Regions from separate parts of the Amycolatopsis sp. NPDC005232 genome, predicted to be linked through region 1. Evidence: riboswitches for the same ligand, from Rfam matches in the RefSeq annotation. Region 1 holds a riboswitch; each other region holds the start of a gene.
The links. A riboswitch is a leader RNA that binds a small molecule or an ion and turns the genes downstream of it on or off. The one in region 1 is predicted to bind thiamine pyrophosphate.
Positions count from the first base shown of each region.

Region 1 (3,268 bases):
GGTGTGCGCCGTGATGATCGACGCCGACATCTACGCGCTGTCGGAGCGGGTGTCTCGCGGAGAATTGCTGGCGGATGGCCGGTGGAACTGGCTCGCGGAATGCGAGGCGAGACTGCAGGACTCGCTCGCCGAGTTCCCCGAAGCCGGGCGGCCGTACTACGCGCAGCTCCTGCGGATCGCCGAACTGGCGTTCCAGCGCATGGAGGAGCTGGTACAGACCAACGCCAGTTGACCGGAGGTCAGCATTCGTTCTTCGGAAGCTGGCCCTGTTCGCACAGCCACTCGCGCTGGGTTTCGCCGGAGGTTTTGCCGCGGCCGGGGCCGCCGGGGTCGAGGTAGCCCTGGTATTCCTTGCAGCTCGGGTTGAACTTGCGGGCATTGACGGCTCGTTGGCCGCAGCCGGGGCGGGTGTCGCGGATCTTGGGTTTGGGCGATGTCCGGGTGGTCCGTGGCGTCGAGGTCGACTGGGGTGGTGCGGAGGCCCGCGTCGGTGAAGGTGGCGGCGAGGTCGCCGAAAGCGGAGCCGCGGGAGGCGACACCAGCGCCCGCTGCGGGGCGGTGGGAGGCGACGCCGAGGTCGACACCGGCGCCGGCTGTGGGGCGGCGGGCGCCGCGCACGACGCGGCAGCCAGGAGCACCACGGCTGCCGCGCACGCGACGGACGAACGGTTCATGCCGAGTCGTCGGCACCGAACCGTCCGGTGTTCCCAAAAGTGAAAAAGAAGGGGCTCAGCCGAGCAGGCCGAGCACCACCAAAGCGGCCAGCGTGAACGCCGTCGCGAACATCGTGATCCAGGCGCGCTGGGTGGCCGAGAGGGTGGTGGGCGAGTTGTTCATCGCGTGTCCTAGCGGGGGGCGGGGCGGGCGGATTCCGCTGGGATAGCGCGCTGATCAAGGGTGGTGTTACGGCCTGTGGTCGAGATCACGGTGGGCGCGGAAAGTGCGCCACAGGACCGCGCCGGCGGAGGCGACCATCAGGGTGAACGCGATGGTGCCGACGACGATTGCCTGGGTCATGGAAAGGGGTCCCTCCTCGTGGAACGTACGAAGGGGGGACGTGTCAGACCGCGGAAGGTGTCGTGACAGTCGGGCGCGTCACACGGTGAGCGCGGCGTCGATCTGGCCGGCGAGCGCGAAGTCCTTCGAGGTGAGGCCGCCTTCGGAATGGGTGGAGAGGCGGAAGGTCACCGTGCGCCAGCGGATGTCGATGTCCGGGTGGTGGTCGGCGGCCTCGGCGAGTTCGGCGACGCGGACGACGTAGGCCACGGCGTTCGGGAAGGAAGACAGGGTCACCGAACGGGTGATCGTGGCGCCGTCGCGCTGCCAGTCGGGGACGGTGGTCAGGGCGGATGAAATCTCGGAGTCGCTCAGTAGTTGCGCCATGTGTCCAATGGTGAACCCGTTTGGGCTACGCTGCACGGTTGCCACGGGAGTCCGGTACGCCGGGCTGAGAGGCGGGTGCCCGAGACCCGCGACCGTTCGCACCTGAATCCGGATCATGCCGGCGCAGGGAGGCCTGCTCTCCTTGCTCACGGCGAAGTGCAGGAGGGCAGATGATTCCGCGGACCGCACGCACGGTGCTGGGCCTGGCCACGGTCACGGTGCTGGCGAGCGCGTGCTCGCTGTCCGGCGGCAGCTCGGGCGGCGACGCCCAGCAGACCCCGACGGTCACACTCGTCACCCACGACTCGTTCGTCGCGCCGCAGGACGTGCTCGACGCGTTCCAGCGCCAGTCCGGGATCAAGCTCAAGATCCTCAAGTCGGGCGACGCGGGGGAGCTCACCAACAAGCTGGTGCTCACCAAGGCCAACCCGATCGGCGACGTCGCGTTCGGCGTGGACAACACGTTCGCCTCGCGAGCGCTGAACGAAGGCGTCTTCCAGGCGTACACGAGCCCCGAGGCCGACCGCGGGCCGCAGCGGTACTCGGTGGACCCACAGCACCGCCTGAGTGCCGTCGATGTCGGCGATGTCTGCGTCAACATCGACCCCGCGTACTTCGCGAGCAAGCACCTGCCGGAACCCAAGACGTACGACGACCTCGCCGACCCGAAGTACAAGGACCTCACCGTCGCCGAGAGCCCCGCCACGGCGTCGCCCGGGCTGGCGTTCCTGCTGGGCACCGTGGCGAAGTACGGCGAGCAGGGCTGGCACGACTACTGGGCCAAGCTCAAGGCCAACGGCGTCAAGGTCGACAGCGGCTGGGAAGAGGCCTACACGAAGGACTTCTCCGGCTCCTCGGGCAAGGGCCCGCGCCCGATCGTGGTCTCGTACGCGTCCTCGCCGGCCGCCGAGATCGGCGACGACGGCAAGCCGCGCACCAAGGCGCTGCTCGACACGTGCTTCCGTCAGATCGAGTACGCCGGCGTCCTCGCGAACACCAAGCAGGTCCCGCAGGCCCAGAAGGTGGTCGACTTCCTGCTCTCGCAGCAGTTCCAGTCGACGGTCGCGGCCAACATGTACGTCTACCCGGCCCGTGAGGGCGTCGACCTGCCCGCCGGCTGGGCCGCGGCCGCGCCGCTGCCGCAGGACCCCGCGACTCTGCCCGCCGACCAGATCCAGGCCGGCCGTGAGAAGTGGATCGGTGAATGGCGCTCGCTCATGGGCGCGTAACGCAGGCGCAGACCGCGCGCACGGCGGGCCTGGCGCTGCTCGGCCTGCTGCCCGTCGCGTTCCTGGTCGTGTTCTTCGCTTGGCCGGTCGTCGCGATCCTCGGCCGTGGCTTCTCGGCGGGTGGTGTGGACACGGTCCTGGCCGACGCGCAGACGTGGCAGCTCGCCGCGTTCACGCTGGTCAGCGCCGCCGCTTCGACGGTCGTCGCCGTGGTCGCGGGGCTGCCGGTGGCATACGTGCTCGCGCGCGTGAAGCTGCCCGGCGTCGGGCTGGCGCGCACGCTGGTGCTGGTGCCGTTCGTGCTGCCGACGGTGGTCGTCGGGCTCGCGTTCCGCGCGTTGTGGCCCGACGGCGGCGTGTTGCCGCTGGTCCTGGCGAACGCGTTTTTCAACGTCGCCGTGGTCGCCCGGACCGTGGCCGGGCTGTGGAGCCACCTCGACCCGCGGGCGACGGAGGCCGCCCGCGCGTTGGGTGCCTCGCCGTGGCGGGCCTTCCGCACGGTGACGTTGCCCGCGCTCGGCCCGGCCGTCGCGTCGGCCGCGGCGGTCGTGTTCCTGTTCTGCGCCACGAGTTTCGGCGTGGTGCTCATCCTCGGCGGCGGCCGCTACCGCACGCTCGAGACCGAGATCTACCTGCGCACGGTCGACCTGCTGGAC
Region 1 covers NZ_JBEXHL010000001.1:618,781-622,048, forward strand. Annotated here, with positions in the region: gene ABZU76_RS03045 (hypothetical protein) at 1-232, shown strand, start outside; gene ABZU76_RS03050 (hypothetical protein) at 240-674, opposite strand; gene ABZU76_RS03055 (4a-hydroxytetrahydrobiopterin dehydratase) at 1,096-1,383, opposite strand; TPP riboswitch at 1,417-1,530, shown strand; gene ABZU76_RS03060 (thiamine ABC transporter substrate-binding protein) at 1,554-2,612, shown strand; gene ABZU76_RS03065 (iron ABC transporter permease) at 2,588-3,268, shown strand, end outside.

Region 2 (3,268 bases), on a different contig from region 1:
CGCGCCAGGCGGCCCGCCTCGACGCCCGCGCGCATCGCCGCGGCCATGCGCTCCGGGTCCTTGGCGCGCGTCACGGCGGTGGACAGAAGTACCGCGTCGCAGCCGAGTTCCATGGCGAGGCAGGCGTCGGAAGCGGTACCGATGCCCGCGTCGAGGATGACGGGGACCATGGCGCGCGCGACGATGAGCTCGATGTTGTGCGGGTTGCGGATGCCGAGGCCCGTGCCGATCGGGGCGCCCAGCGGCATCACGGCGGCGCAGCCCGCCTCCTCGAGCCGAAGTGCGAGCACGGGGTCGTCGTTGGTGTACGCGAGCACGGTGAAGCCGTCGGCGGCCAGTTGCTCCGCGGCGTCCAGGGTTTCGAACGGGTCGGGCAGCAGGGTGCGGTCGTCGGCGTGAACCTCGAGCTTGATGAGGTCCGTGTCGAGCGCCTCGCGGGCCAGCTGGGCGGTCAGCACGGCCTCCGCGGCGGTGCGGCAGCCGGCGGTGTTGGGCAGCAGCTTGATCCCGAGGCGCCGCACGAGGCCGAGCACGCCGGTACCGCCGTCGGCGTCGGCTTTGCGCATGGCGACCGTCGTCAGCTCGGTGCCCGACGCGACCAGTGCGCGTTCCAGCACCGACAGGTTCCCGGCACCACCGGTCCCGATGATCAGCCTCGACGACAGCTTGTGTTCGCCGATGACCAGAGCGTCGTCCATCGTCAGCCTCCCTGCACCGCGGTCAGCACGTCGATGTTCGCGCCCTTCGGCACCACCGACGCCTCCCACTCGCCCCGGCGCACGACCTCGCCGTTCACCGCGACGGCCACGCCCTGGCGGGTCACGTCGAGTGCGTCGAGCACCTCGGACACGGTGGCGCCGTCGGGGAACTCGCGCCAGCTCCCGTTGACCTTGATCTCCATCAGACTCGCTCCTTCTGCAGCAAACGGGCGGGCGCGGCCGCCCCGATCTCGTCCGGTGGGGCCTCGCCGGCCAGCCACGCGACCACGGCGTCTGCGGTCACGGGGGCCATCAGCAGACCGTTGCGGTGGTGCCCTGTTGCCGCGTACACGCCTTCGCCGAGCTCCCCGATGTACGGCAGCGCGTCGCGGCTTCCCGCGCGCAGCCCGGCCGCGGTCTCGACGAGCTCGTACTCCGTGATGCCCGGCAGGATCCGTTCGGCGCCTTCCAGCAGCTCCCGCACTCCACGCGCGGTCACGGTCTCGTCGAAGCCCGCTTCGTACTGCGTCGCGCCGAGCACCAGCTCGCCGTCTGCGCGCGGCACGAGGTAGATCGGCCGGCCCTCGACCATCGCGCGCACCGTGTACGGCGGTGGCGGCAGGCAGCCCCGACGCGGCCGCAGCCGCAGGATCTCGCCCTTGAGCGGCCGCACGGCGTCGGCCAGCAGCGGGTGCAGCTTGCCCGTCCACGCGCCGGCAGCCAGCACGACGGGACCGGTCACATCGTCGAGCGAAGCAATCCGCGACGCCGAGAACTCAACTCCCCGCTTCGCGCACGCGGAGAGCAGCGCCGTCAGCAGCTTCCGATTGTCGACAGCCAGGTCGCCCGGCACGTGCAGCCCGCTGCGCACCGCACCCAGGCCCGGCGCGAGCCGCCGCGCCGCCCGCCCGGTGAGCCGTTCGACGTCGCGGCCCAGCGAGGCCAGGTACTCCGCGAGGATGTCGAGATGCCCGGCGTCGGCGCTGTCGAACGCGACCACGATCGTTCCGTGCGAAGCCAGCCCGGGGTCCGTGCCCTCCGCCGCGAGGTCCCGCGCGAACGCGGGCCAGCGCCGCAGCGACTCCTCGCCAAGGCTGAGCACGTGCTCCTCGCCCGGCCACGCCTCCGTGACCGGCGCGAGCATGCCGCCGGCCACCCAGGACGCACCGCGCGCGGGGGCCGGATCGACCACCGTGACGCGATGGCCTCGGGCCGCCGCGCGCCAAGCCGTGGACAGGCCGATGACACCACCGCCGACGATGGTGAGGGTCTCACTCATGGAATCACGCTCCCTGCGCCGGCATGACCCGGATCAGGTTCCACGGTCGGAGCGGCAGCTCCCTCTCAGCCCGTGCCTCGGGCTCCCGTGCGGACCACCCCACCGTAGCGCGCGGGTAACGTCCCCGCCATGCCCGCCCTGACCGGATCACAGATCCGCACCCGCCTGGCCGATTCGCGGCTGTACCTGTGCACCGACGCCCGCTCGTCGCGCGGCGACCTCGCCGAGTTCATCGACGCGGCGCTGGCCGGCGGCGTCGACATCGTGCAGCTGCGGGACAAGACGAACGGCGCCCCGCTCGAGGCCGCGCAGGAGATCGCGGCGCTCGAGGTGCTCGCCGAAGCGTGCGCGCGCCACGGTGCGCTGCTGTCGGTCAACGACCGCGCCGACGTCGCGCTCGCCGTGGGCGCCGACGTGCTGCACCTGGGTCAGGACGACATCCCCGTGCCGCTCGCGCGCCGCGTCCTGGGCGACGACGTGGTGATCGGCCGCTCCACCCACTCGATCGAGCAGGCCACGGCGGCGGCCGCCGAGGACGGCGTGGACTACTTCTGCACCGGCCCGTGCTGGCCGACGCCGACCAAGCCCGGCCGGTACGCGCCGGGCCTGGACCTCGTGCGCGCGACCGCGAAAACCGGTACCGACCGGCCGTGGTTCGCGATCGGCGGCATCGACACGGAACGCCTGCCGGAGGTGCTGGCGGCCGGCGCGACACGGATCGTCGTGGTCCGCGCGATCACCGACGCGGAAGACCCGAAGGCAGCCGCGCAGGCGCTCAAGTCCCAGCTCGGTTAGGGACTGGGGGTCGCAGACGGCGCGCCCTTCGTCTGCGGCGCGCTCGGCGTGGTCGACGGCGCCCCACCTGTGCTCGACGGCGGCGGGGCGCTGTCCGAGCTACTTGAAGACGTCGGGCTTTCGCTGGTCGACGTGCTCGAAGACGAGGTCGAGGGCGGCGGGGTGTTCGACTCGGTCTCGCTGGGCGGCGGGCTGTTCTGTGACGTCGCGGGCGGGTTGGTGTTCTCGTCCTGCTGCTGGTGCTGGCTCGTGCCCGGGTCGTGGCGGACGAAACCGGGCCCGGGCCCGCCGGCCAGCTCGACCACGACCGAGATGCCGATGGCCACGGCGGTGGCGACCACGCTCGTCCCGATGATGATCGGCCAGCGCAGCTTCCGCAGCTTGTCGGCGAAGGATTCCTCCGGCTCCGGCTGCTCCGGCCCGGAGAGCTTCGAGATCCGCACCGTCGGCATCTCCGACGGGTCGAGCGGCAGAAGCACGGTCGGCATCTGCGCCG
Region 2 covers NZ_JBEXHL010000017.1:100,174-103,441, reverse strand. Annotated here, with positions in the region: gene ABZU76_RS29750 (thiazole synthase) at 1-698, opposite strand, end outside; gene thiS (sulfur carrier protein ThiS) at 701-901, opposite strand; gene thiO (glycine oxidase ThiO) at 901-1,977, opposite strand; TPP riboswitch at 1,971-2,076, opposite strand; gene thiE (thiamine phosphate synthase) at 2,107-2,772, shown strand; gene ABZU76_RS29730 (hypothetical protein) at 2,769-3,268, opposite strand, start outside.
Region 2: linked by a shared signal. The riboswitch ahead of thiO (glycine oxidase ThiO) and the one ahead of ABZU76_RS03060 (thiamine ABC transporter substrate-binding protein) in region 1 are both predicted to bind thiamine pyrophosphate.

Region 3 (3,268 bases), on a different contig from region 1:
CGTGACCGTCCACCCCATCCGCATCGCCGGCGATCCCGTGCTGCACCAGCCGACCCGTGAGGTCACGGAGTTCGACGAGCAGCTGCGCACGCTGACCGAAGACATGTTCGAGACGATGTACGCCGCCGAAGGCGTCGGCCTCGCGGCCAACCAGATCGGCCTCGACCTGCGCCTGTTCGTCTACGACTGCCCCGACGACGAGGGCGTCGAACACCGCGGCCTGGTGGTGAACCCCAAGCTGGAGACGTCCGAGGTCCCCGAGACCATGCCGGACCCGGACGACGACTGGGAGGGCTGCCTCTCGGTCCCCGGCGAGTCCTACCCCACCGGCCGCGCGTCGTGGGCGCGCGTGACCGGTTTCGACGTGACGGGTGAGCCGATCACCGTCGAGGGCACCGGCTACTTCGCCCGCTGCCTGCAGCACGAGACGGACCACCTCGACGGGTACCTGTACCTCGATCGCCTGGTGGGCCGCCACGCGCGGGCGGCGAAGAAGATGCTGAAGAAGAACAAATGGGGCGTGCCGGGGTTGAGCTGGCTGCCGCCGAAGGACGAGCCGGCCGAAGCCTGAGTTTCTTTGTCGACGAGTCTCCCGGTCCCGGGTTGGGGCCGGGAGACTTGTCGTTTCAGCGGGGTAGGCGGCCGGGGAAATGCTCGCGCACGACGGCGGGGCTCATCCCAGACCTGCTCCGGCATGGTGTCTGACGAAGGCACCGAACGATGACGATTCTCTTTTTGCCGGAGGCTTTCCTGCGCAGCCTTGATCGGTGTTGCGCCGGCGGGTTTTTTGTTGCGGGGGGCGGGTTTTCTGTTGTTGTCCACAACTCGGCTTCGCTGTGGACAACTCGGCTTCGGAGATTATTTTGTCGGTGGGGAGCGGTAGACTGGCCAAGGGCCGTTCCCCCGAGGATGGGTGGGGGCTTTCCCAAGGTAAGTTACTGGGGGCACAAGCGGCTCGGCCGCGATTTCCGGCGGTTGTGAGCCGGCGAGACGGTGAGCACGATCGGGAGCCTGGGCTCGTCAATGAAGACGAAGCCGTGCGCACGGTGGACAGGTAATCGCGCCGGCCGCGGGAGCAGTCGGCGGAAATCGCGCGGAATCCACGGAGCGCGGTGGCCTGGGGCCTCTTGACTGCTTCGGAACCCGGAAGAACCCGGACCGCGCTCATCGCCAACACCGCCCACCAGCCCGGCGAGCAGAACCTTCCTCACGAGATGCCCCCGAAGTCGGCGCAGGTGACGGCCACGTGAACCCCTGTCGGCCGGATGCTCCGATCCGGTGAAGAACACACCGGACGCGGGGCCGCCTTGTGCTCGCATGATCCGCCGTGGCATGGTCGAGGGACAACCTCATAACCAACGCGGGAGCTCGCGCCTTGGCGGGCTGAGAGGGCGGCTGGTGTCTGTCTGTGGACACCCGGTGCCGCCGACCGCATGAACCTGACCGGGTAATGCCGGCGTAGGGAGTGAACGTCGTTGACGACGCTGGAGAACGAGCCTGCCATCACGCCTTCCGTGACCACGGGACCGATCACCGGTTCGCACAAGGTCTACCACCGCACCGAGTCGGGCCTGCGGGTTCCGGCGCGGCGCATCGACCTGTCGAACGGTGAGCACTTCGACGTGTACGACACGTCCGGGCCGTACACCGACCCGGACGCGAAGATCGACGTCCACAATGGACTCCACCCGCTGCGCACGGGCTGGGCCGACGGCCGCGCGCACAACACCCAGCTCGGCTGGGCGAAAGCGGGCGTGATCACGCGCGAGATGGAGTTCATCGCCGCGCGCGAGCGGTGCTCACCCGAGTTCGTGCGCGACGAGATCGCGCGCGGGCGCGCGGTGATCCCCGCCAACCGCAAGCACCCGGAGAGCGAGCCGATGATCATCGGCAAGAAGTTCCTGGTGAAGATCAACGCGAACATGGGCAACTCGGCCGTCTGGTCCTCAGTGGAGGAAGAGGTCGACAAGATGGTGTGGGCCACCCGCTGGGGTGCCGACACGATCATGGACCTGTCCACCGGCAAGCGCATCCACGAGACGCGCGAGTGGATCGTCCGCAACTCCCCCGTTCCCGTGGGCACCGTGCCGATCTACCAGGCGCTGGAGAAGGTCAACGGGGAGCCGGAGAAGCTGTCGTGGGAGGTCTACCGCGACACGATCATCGAGCAGTGCGAGCAGGGTGTGGACTACGTCACCGTCCACGCTGGAGTGCTGCTGCGCTACATCCCCCTCACCGCCCGGCGAGTGACCGGCATCGTGAGCCGCGGCGGCTCGATCATGGCCGCGTGGTGCCTCGCGCACCACCAGGAATCCTTCCTGTACACGAACTTCGAGGAACTCTGCGAGATCCTGCGCAAGTACGACGTCACGTTCTCCCTCGGCGACGGCCTGCGCCCCGGCTCGATCGCCGACGCCAACGACCGCGCGCAGTTCGCCGAACTCGAGACCCTCGGTGAGCTCACGCACATCGCGCGCGAGCACGACGTGCAGGTGATGATCGAGGGCCCCGGCCACGTGCCGATGCACAAGATCAAGGAGAACGTGGAGCTGGAGGAGCAGCTCACCGGCGAGGCGCCGTTCTACACCCTCGGTCCACTCGCGACGGACATCGCGCCGGCGTACGACCACATCACCTCGGCCATCGGCGCGGCGCAGATCGGCTGGTACGGCACGGCGATGCTGTGCTACGTCACGCCGAAGGAGCACCTCGGCCTGCCCAACCGCGACGACGTGAAGACCGGCGTGATCACCTACAAGATCGCCGCCCACTCCGCCGACCTCGCCAAGGGCCACCCCCACGCGCACGAGTGGGACGACGAACTGTCCAAGGCCCGCTTCGAGTTCCGCTGGAACGACCAGTTCAACCTGGCACTCGACCCCGACACCGCGCGCTCGTACCACGACGAGACGCTGCCCGCGGAGCCGGCGAAGACCGCGCACTTCTGCTCGATGTGCGGCCCGAAGTTCTGCTCGATGCGGATCACCCACGACGTACGCAAGTACGCCGAGGAGCACGGTCTGTCCACTGTGGAGGCCATTGAGGCCGGCATGGCGGAGAAGTCGGCCGAGTTCGGCGAGCAGGGCAACAAGGTCTACCTCCCGGTCGTCGGGCAGTAGCTCCACCCGCAATTACCAATCCGGCCAAAAGCAGGCCGACCCCGCAACGGCACGTAACCGTTGCAGCGGAGCCATTCGGCCGTGACTGTGGTCGGATTGGTAATGATCGGCACAGTGAGGCAGTAGTCATGACTGAAACACCCCGCACC
Region 3 covers NZ_JBEXHL010000017.1:109,186-112,453, reverse strand. Annotated here, with positions in the region: gene ABZU76_RS29800 (peptide deformylase) at 2-571, shown strand; TPP riboswitch at 1,351-1,482, shown strand; gene thiC (phosphomethylpyrimidine synthase ThiC) at 1,476-3,119, shown strand; gene thiD (bifunctional hydroxymethylpyrimidine kinase/phosphomethylpyrimidine kinase) at 3,248-3,268, shown strand, end outside.
Region 3: linked by a shared signal. The riboswitch ahead of thiC (phosphomethylpyrimidine synthase ThiC) and the one ahead of ABZU76_RS03060 (thiamine ABC transporter substrate-binding protein) in region 1 are both predicted to bind thiamine pyrophosphate.